4 regions of the Shewanella mesophila genome follow, and region 1 is predicted to be linked to each of the others. Evidence: predicted binding sites of a transcription regulator. Region 1 holds the regulator's gene; each other region holds the start of a gene.
The links. Region 1 encodes sigma-54, which starts transcription at its own class of promoters, with help from an activator protein. Its sites were predicted from a motif close to GTTGGCACGNNNNTNGNNT; they were not measured.
Positions count from the first base shown of each region.

Region 2: the regulator sigma-54 is predicted to act here: its motif matches at 1,431-1,449, upstream of K0I73_RS12495 (flagellar hook-length control protein FliK).
Region 3: the regulator sigma-54 is predicted to act here: its motif matches at 1,060-1,078, upstream of K0I73_RS13560 (YggN family protein).
Region 4: the regulator sigma-54 is predicted to act here: its motif matches at 927-945, upstream of K0I73_RS03565 (nitric-oxide reductase large subunit).

Region 1 is NZ_CP080421.1:615,051-617,259, reverse strand. It holds gene lptB (LPS export ABC transporter ATP-binding protein) at 1-366, shown strand, start outside; gene K0I73_RS02755 (RNA polymerase factor sigma-54) at 495-1,988, shown strand; gene hpf (ribosome hibernation promoting factor) at 2,019-2,209, shown strand, end outside.
Region 2 is NZ_CP080421.1:2,827,234-2,829,442, forward strand. It holds gene K0I73_RS12495 (flagellar hook-length control protein FliK) at 1-1,337, opposite strand, end outside; gene fliJ (flagellar export protein FliJ) at 1,524-1,967, opposite strand; gene fliI (flagellar protein export ATPase FliI) at 2,019-2,209, opposite strand, start outside.
Region 3 is NZ_CP080421.1:3,054,743-3,056,951, forward strand. It holds gene K0I73_RS13560 (YggN family protein) at 158-985, opposite strand; gene glsB (glutaminase B) at 1,190-2,113, opposite strand; gene K0I73_RS13570 (YggL family protein) at 2,104-2,209, opposite strand, start outside.
Region 4 is NZ_CP080421.1:785,186-787,394, forward strand. It holds gene K0I73_RS03565 (nitric-oxide reductase large subunit) at 1-879, opposite strand, end outside; gene K0I73_RS03570 (LpxL/LpxP family Kdo(2)-lipid IV(A) lauroyl/palmitoleoyl acyltransferase) at 1,148-2,074, opposite strand; gene hldE (bifunctional D-glycero-beta-D-manno-heptose-7-phosphate kinase/D-glycero-beta-D-manno-heptose 1-phosphate adenylyltransferase HldE) at 2,178-2,209, shown strand, end outside.

The DNA.
Region 1 (2,209 bases):
CTACTCGAAGAGTTCCACATCACTCATATTCGTGACAGTCAAGGCATGGCACTATCGGGAGGCGAACGTCGCCGAGTTGAAATCGCCAGAGCATTAGCCGCTAATCCTAAGTTTATTTTGCTCGATGAGCCCTTCGCTGGCGTCGATCCTATATCGGTTATCGACATCAAAAAGATCATCGAACAGCTGAAAAATCGCGGACTAGGTGTATTAATCACCGACCATAATGTGCGCGAAACTCTCGATGTTTGTGAGAAAGCTTACATTGTGAGTCATGGCAATTTGATTGCCGAGGGAACTCCTGCTGAAATCTTAGACAACCAGCAAGTACGAGCAGTGTACTTAGGTGAACAATTCAAGCTATAGTTAATCTTATAAGCGATCGGCATAGGTTAAATACCTTGCCGTACATAATTAATATTTGCCTTTAACGACTTAAGGCCACCAACAAAGCTTTCTCATTTTATAATTAGAAACAAGGGAATAGCAGTACGATGAAAGCGTCACTTCAGCTCAAAATGGGTCAGCATTTAACCATGACACCCCAATTACAGCAAGCAATTCGTTTGTTGCAATTGTCGTCATTGGAGCTGCAACAAGAGATCCAGCAGGCATTAGAATCTAACCCGCTTTTAGAGTTAGATGAGGAGCAAGAGGGCGCCGACAACGGCGCTCGAGAAGAGCGCAATGATAACAATGAAACCTACGAGGTCGACTATGAAAACAAGCTACAAGTCGACTCGAGTGAAGATAATTCTGGCTTAGAAACATCCGACGCGCTCACCCAAGATTCCATGCCCGATGAACTCCCAGTTGATACTACATGGGATGAGGTATACACAGCGTCACCTAACTCCAGTTCGGGGGCAATGCGCGACGATGATATGCCTTTTCAAGGGGAAACTAGTGAAGGCTTGTATGAACACCTCGAGTGGCAAAAAAATCTTACTCCCTTTTCTGATAACGACTTAGCCATCGCTACCGCAATTATCGATGCCATCGACGAACGCGGTTACCTCACTCAAACCTGCGACGATATTCTTGAGGCCATGGGCGATCCAGAAATTGAACTGGATGAAATAGAAGCGGTACTAAAGCGCGTCCAACATTTCGATCCTGTTGGCGTTGCAGCGCGAGATCTCAGCGAATGTTTAACTATTCAGCTAGCACAATACGGTAATGATACCCCTCATATTGCCAATGCAAGAATGTTGATTAGCGAACATCTAGATCTTATCGCTGGTAGAGATTTTCGCCTATTGATGCGAAAAACTAAGTTAAAAGAAGACGATTTACGCGATGCTATCTCACTGATACAGACTCTCAATCCACGTCCAGGTTTGGCTATTACTGCCAGCCGAGACGAATATGTTATCCCGGATGTCACCGTGACGAAGAAAAAAGGTCGTTGGGTCGTAGAGCTTAATCCCGATAGTATGCCTAAGATTAATGTAAACCAGCATTATGCCGCAATGGCTCGCAGCACTAAGAGTCAGGCCGATGGACAATTTATTAGAGGTCACCTACAAGAAGCTAAATGGTTCTTGAAAAGTTTAGAGAGTCGCAACGAAACCCTGTTAAAAGTCACTAACTGTATTGTTGATTTTCAACAAGGCTTCTTTGAGTTTGGTGAAGAAGCGATGAAGCCGATGGTGTTAAACGATATTGCTGAAGCCGTTGAAATGCATGAGTCGACCATCTCTCGAGTAACAACGCAAAAGTATATGCACACCCCGAGAGGCATTTTTGAACTAAAATACTTCTTCTCTAGCCATGTGGGAACCGACGATGGCGGAGAGTGCTCTTCTACTGCAATACGAGCATTTATCAAAAAGCTCGTCGCAGCAGAAAACCAGAAGAAGCCGTTAAGCGACAGCAAAATGGCGCAACTTTTGGCAGAACAAGGCATTAAAGTCGCAAGACGGACAATTGCTAAATATCGAGAGGCTATGTTGATACCGCCATCGAACCAACGTAAAAGTTTGTAATCAACAACTGGAAACCGGAGGAGTGAATTTATGCAAATAAACCTTACAGGGCACCACATTGAGATAACCCAATCTCTACGGAACTATGTTGAAGAGAAATTCACAAAGCTTGAACGACATTTCGATCAGATCAATAATGTCCACGTTGTATTAAATGTCGAAAAATTGATGCAAAAAGTTGAAGCAAAGTTACATCTCCGAGGTGGAGAAGTCTTCGCAAC
Region 2 (2,209 bases), 2.1 Mb from region 1:
CCAAGCTCAGGTGGATCAAGACGAATTTCGGCATGTTGCACGCCTTGTTTTACCATGGTCAACAGCTGCTGTTGCATAACAGGGGAAAACTTCTGAATCATCTCTTGTATATGTTGGGCAGGCTCGCCATTAGGCTTTATGGAAACTTGGTATTGCGCTGGCGTTTCAGTTCTAATATTGGTCGCAACATTCATCCCTTGATTTGTAGGCTTAGGGTCACTCAATTGGGTTCCTATCGCATCGATACCATCTGCGTCAGCGGCCATAGTAACCGAAAGCTTAGCACTATTAAGATCAACGCCATTAGTCACTGTGTTTGCTTGCGCGGCTTGAGCAGTTTTCCCAGTTTGAGCAAGACTCTGCTCTGGCGATAACGCTGATTTCACAGCCAAATCACTGTTAACATCGCCAAGAATAGCTTTACCTTCAGTCGATGTTCCAAGCACAGATGCGGGATCTCGAGCCTTACTTATTGGCAATACCGGATCACTTGTCACTTTCTCTGCAGCCAAAGGCTTATCAGTAACCGAAGCGTTGATGGCTAAATTGAGATCAATTTGCTCTCTGCCTTTTTCAACTCCAGGAGCCTTCGCATCAAGCTCACTAATCAGCTTATTTGCTTGCTCGATAAGAGATTTCAGCTCTGTAGGCATAGATTTTTGATCGAATCCTTGCAGCGCAAACTTATCTACTTCGACCAACAATGCTTGTAGCATTTGCGGTGGAAGCTCAATCAGTTGGTCCTTGTCTAACCCTGTCTGCTTGACAAGGCTATCAAGTTGAGTTGGTGTTAGCTGATCAATTAAATTTTTATTCGGGAATCTGTTGGTCTCATCATCAAGTGGAACGTCTTCAAGTGGAACGTCATCAGATAGCGATATGCCATCGGTCTCATCGGGCAGCGTGATCTTGATTAAGCCAACTTTGTCACTCGCATACTGTTGTGAAGCGGCCTGCCCTAAATCCTCTTGATCAACTTCAAATTCTGGCTCGATTAGCTCAGCATTGGCCAGCGGCAATTGTCCGCCGTCGGCGGCAACAGACTCATCTTCGGCAAACTGTGCTGCAAGATTTATTTGCGCCAAAACATTGGAAACATCATCACTCTCTTCCTGAGCGTCATCTACTGGTTCATTAGAAATGACATCAAGCTTATCGAGATCACTGCCAGCTTTCTCGTTCGTACTAACTGATCGTTTGGGAGAAGATGCCTCAGCCAAGGCTAAAGAAAAGTCTTTATTTTCAGAGGAGTTAGAATCCGACTTATTTGACTGCACCATTTGCTTTTCGGTACTAGCCTCGACTGTAGGTAACAGTACAGTATTCATTTGTGGCATAAATCCTCCAACACTCAACATGATAATCAATCGATATAATCATGCTCTCAGCGTCAATAATTCGCTATTGCAATAGTCTAGATTCAGAAATAAAAGCAAATAAAGTGCCAACTATGTTGTTAACATGATACTCAAAGAAGATCGCAACAGTGCGACAAGCTGCACCTCAAGGCTAGACTGAAACGATCATCTTCGCTTTCTAAAGAACTGCTGTGAAGCAAACTCGTCTGTTAGCTTCTGCTCCTGTTTTAATTCGACTAATTGACGTTTTACTGCTTTTTTTTCCAGTAGCAATTCCACTGCTTTACGCTTTTGTTGTTTGCCTTGCCAATACTGCTGTCCTTTCAAACGTTGCTTATCAGACTCAGCGACGGCAAACAGTTGCTTAGTAATTGCCTCATCGATTTGACGGATGAACTGATGAAATTGATGATAATTACTGGCGCTAATCACATGACCCTGTTGCTGCTCCATCTGTTTCATGTAATCAAGGCGATATTGCTGCAATGCGGTAAGTTGATCTTGGCATTTCTTGTGGATGAGCTGTGCGGACTTGAGCTGCAGAGCCGCCTGCTCTTCAGCCTCTAAGGCTAACTTAAGCACTGTATCTAATGGGTCATGCTTTGCCATTCAATCCTCTACACTCTCTTTGAAAAAACGAAAATGATACTATGAAGTTGATTATACCTGACACTGAGCACTCAATTGACCGAGCATCTGCGCGCTAGAGTCAAAACTAATGGCATCTTTCATCGTTTGACGTAAAAATGCATTCATTGCCGGTTGTAACCTGATTGCGTTATCGATTCGCGGATCGCTGCCTTGGGTATAAGCACCGATTGAGATGAGATCGCGATTCTGCTGATAAAGAG
Region 3 (2,209 bases), 1.9 Mb from region 1:
TGATTCTAATCCCTATTTTTCTGTCACTATACACCCAATAGACAAAGAGGAAAAATAATCAAATAGTAGAAGATAAAAAAGCCCTACACCCAAGGAAAGTGTAGGGAAGTTGCTGGTTGTTAGGGTCCAACAAAGGGAGAAGTGTTAAAAGATAAAACTATTCAAGCAACTCTTGTTTAGCCACCTTCATTAGTGGGTATTTATCAAGCTGTGGGATCTCCTTGCGCAGCTGTGACTCTAAAACGACTAACTGTTGAAAATTATCACAGAGCTTGTCTGCTCGTTCCTCTAGAGCTGCGGCCTGTTGCTCAATCTGAGCTTCAATATCTTTACCTACATTATCCATTTTAACAGAGAAGGCTTGCATTTTTTCTTCGAAAGAGTCGCCGTCCCCATTCATCATCTCACTGCCTAAGGTCATCATCATGCTGCCAATAGAGCTTTGCACTAACTGCTCCATCTCCTGCTCAAACTCTTTGCCAAAGGTGTCTTCTAAAGATGACTCAGTCGAACCAAGATAAAACCTATCACCATTTTGATAGGCGACAGTATCGATTCTGCTGCCCAAGCGATCCATCATCTCATCAATTTTCGCTCCGGTTGCATCACCAAGCAAAGGCGTTAATGCCATACTGACAGCCGTGGATGCAATGTCGACCGCATCATGGACTAAATCAATCACCTCAGGAAGTTGTTGAGAGACCTCATCGGCATACTGATTTACCAATTTTTGTTGGTTGGCATCTAAATTTACAGCTGCTCCGTCGACGTAAAGCTGACCAAGTTCAATACGATAAACTTCCTTTTTATCTTCGCTAATGATTAGCTTACGAGGTTCAACGGCGACATCATAGTTGAGGCTAACTTCACACTGATTATTGTCATGACCAAAAGAAAGGCTGTGGTCTTTATCACTCGCCCAAGCGGAGCTCGTTGTTGCAAGTACCAAGGCGGTTAATCCCAAAGAAGCGGTTATCTTTTTCATTCCATTCATCCTTATCATTAATTCGTCGTATCGCAATATTGCTCACCATGACAATACGATATTGAATTAGCTAGATACAGATATCATGCCAAAACTTAAATAACCATAAAATTCAATAGGTAGAGGAAGAATGAGGTTAAAAGTGACCCAGCGAGTATTAGCGATATAAACCAGTTGTTGGCAGATATCGCTAACTTTTACAGATTAGAATATCGATCTGCCTAGGGATTGAGATAGCCGCTCTAGTGCAGCGGTACCCGCGAGTGAATTGCCATTCTTATCCAATTCAGGAGACCAAACACAGACACTCATGTCGCCAGGGATCACGGCAATAATTCCACCACCAACCCCACTCTTGCCAGGCATTCCGACCCGATAAGCAAACTCGCCAGCACCGTCATATAACCCAGATGTAGCCAGCAAAGCATTAAGTTTGCGAGTCTGTACTGGAGAAACAATCGCTTCACCAGATAAACTTTGACCACCATTGGCTAAATACAGCATAGCTTTTGACAGGTCGGCGCAGCTCATTCTCATCGCACAATAATGAAAATAGTTCTTTAGCACCCTATCGACATCATTATTGAAATTGCCAAAAGACTTCATCAAGTAGGCTATCGCTGCGTTGCGAGCACTGTGTTCATACTCAGAAGCAGCGACATTCTTATCATATAAAATATGGGGATTGTCACTTAAGTTCCTAACAATCTCGAGCATACGATGTTTAGGAGCCCCTAAGCGGCTTTGTAACAGGTCGGCGATAATCAAGGCGCCAGCATTGATAAAAGGATTCCGTGGAACCCCTCTCTCTAACTCGATTTGCACTAATGAATTGAAAGATTGGCCGGAAGGCTCCTTACCCACACGAGACCATATTTCATACTCTTCGTACAATGTGAGCGCCACTGTGAGACTAAAAACCTTTGAGATACTCTGAATAGAAAAAGGCTCTAAATAATCACCAGCACCAATGGTTGTGCCATCGACGCTAGTGACAGCTATGGCTAACTTTTGTGGATCCACCTTAGCCAAAGCAGGGATGTAATTGGCGACTTTACCTTGACCGAGCAGGGGACGAACTTCTTCTACCACCTGCTCAAGTAGCGCCTTATCTGGTTTTAGTTCCACCAAATATCATACAGCTCGCTAATCTCTACATTGGTAGTTGGTTGTTGTTTCCAGAAAGCGCTAACCGCTTCACGATCTTCTTCGGTACATTTACCT
Region 4 (2,209 bases), 170 kb from region 1:
TAGACCAATAGCGGTAACGAAGTATTTTCCTACCGCTTTTTGTGATGCTGTAGGTTTAGTTAAAAACAGTGGGTCTTGACTCGCTGGCTTAGGTAGATCTTCATGCTTACCTGCTGCATGGTGCCAAACTAAGGCACCGATACCTGCGATAAGAGTAACAATACTTAAAATAGACCAGACGATATTATCTGACGTTGGTGTATTACCGATCTGTGGATCGTAGGGCCAGTTATTGGTGTAGGTGTAATTCTCACCCGCTCGTTCGGTAACGGCTGCCCATGCTCCCCAAAATAGGAAGGCATTGAGTTTTTGCCGTCTCGCTAAATCAGGAACCGTGCCTTCTTTCATCGCATACTGTTCTCTCAGCGTAGAGAGAACAGGATCATCACCAAATAATGTGATGTAGTGTTGAGCCACTTGCTCAATCGCTGCTATGCGGGTGGCGGACAAGGTAATCGTTGTGACGCCGTTAGGAGTTATGACCACACTATTTTTTCGCATATCTTCGCGTAGTGCTTGCTCTAATCCTGCTTGAATTTCAGAGTTTAGCTCTCTAAATGGTATGTCATAACGATTTTTTGCCGTGATATCTAGCCAAGCTTGAGCTTCTTTGTGGAGCCAGTCAGCGGTCCAGTCTGGCGCGACATATGAGCCATGTCCCCAGATAGATCCGAGTTGATGCCCCCCCATTGAGCGCCAGACCAGTTGTCCTTGCTCTATATCATCTTGAGTGTAAAGCGCTTGTCCTTGTTCATTCACAAAGGCGGTGGGGATTGGGGGTTTCTCACGATATATCTCACTGCCGATACTCAGCAATACAGTAAAAGATGCAATTAGCACTAGTAGTAAAGCTATTGCCGTTAGCCGTTGTTTGCTCATAAAGCCTCTCTGTACAAATTTAGTAGGGGTATTAATAAGCTTGTATAGAGCAGAGTTTGTGCCAATTTCTTAATTTATTGTTTTATATGGTTTTACTTCTTTGTTGTCGTATTGTTGTTGTCAATATGATATTGCTTGTTAATGTCATAAGTACACTAAAGTGTCTATTTGACATTTTGTGGAGTGTCGAATTGATAATGAGGGTGTTGAGCTAACAGCCGTTATCAAAAAGCCAGCGAAATACTGGCTTTTTAACATGAGTCATCTGCTATTTATACAGTGACGGGTCGTCTCGATCAGGGCGGGTCTTAAAGCGGCGATGTAGCCACATATATTGGGCACGATTTCGATCGATTATCGATTCGATGATCTTATTGCCGCGAATCGCATCCTCAACTTCATTGTCGCCAGGGAAGTTTTCTAAAGGCGGCAGGATCTCAATGGTGTAGCCGTTATCGTCGGCATTACGCTCAACCACGAAAGGAAGCACCTTAGCTTTACCTAATCTCGCTAAGGTGGTTGCCCCAGTGATCGTGGCCGCTTCTGCAACATCATAGAAAGGAATAAACACAGCGCTAGAGCGGCCGAAATCTTGGTCTGCGGTATACCAGATCACATCTGGATTACGCAGACTTCTTACCATTTGACGTAGATCGCGTTTGGGTACTAAGCCTTTATTTGAGCGCAGACGTCCATTGACCTGTAAATATTCCATTAGCGGATTGTTGTGCGGTCGATAGACCCCAATACCGGGTTGAAACTGGCCAAAGATCCGTGCGCCCATCTCTAGGGGCAGGCAGTGTACGGCAAATAAAATGACCCCTTGGCCATCGGCAATCGTTTGTTCTACATGTTGCTGACCCTTTATGGTCATATGACGTTGAACCTTCGCGTCTGACCACCACCATGCATTGGCGATATCGAAGATCGCTTTACCTGTCTCTTCAAAATTGCGTGTTAGCAGTTGAGCCTGATCGGTAGCGGACATATGAGGAAAGCACAGGGCGATATTGCGCTTAGCGGTATTCACACGACTGCCTACAATCGTTTTAGCTAAACGTCCTATCCATTTACCTAAAGACATCTGCATTGATAGTGGTAACAACTGAGTTAGGCGCATCAGTCCGACGCCCAACCAGATCAGCCAATATTTAGGGTGGAAAAACTGTGAGGAGAATTGTGCTTTATCGACCACGGACGTCTCAGATCTATTAACGAAAATTACTGCTTATTCTAACTCAAAAAATCGCTAAAATTAGGTATAATCATGGATTAATTTAAAAAAAGACAACCGCAATATGAAGATTTCTCTGCCAGCATTTGAAAAAGC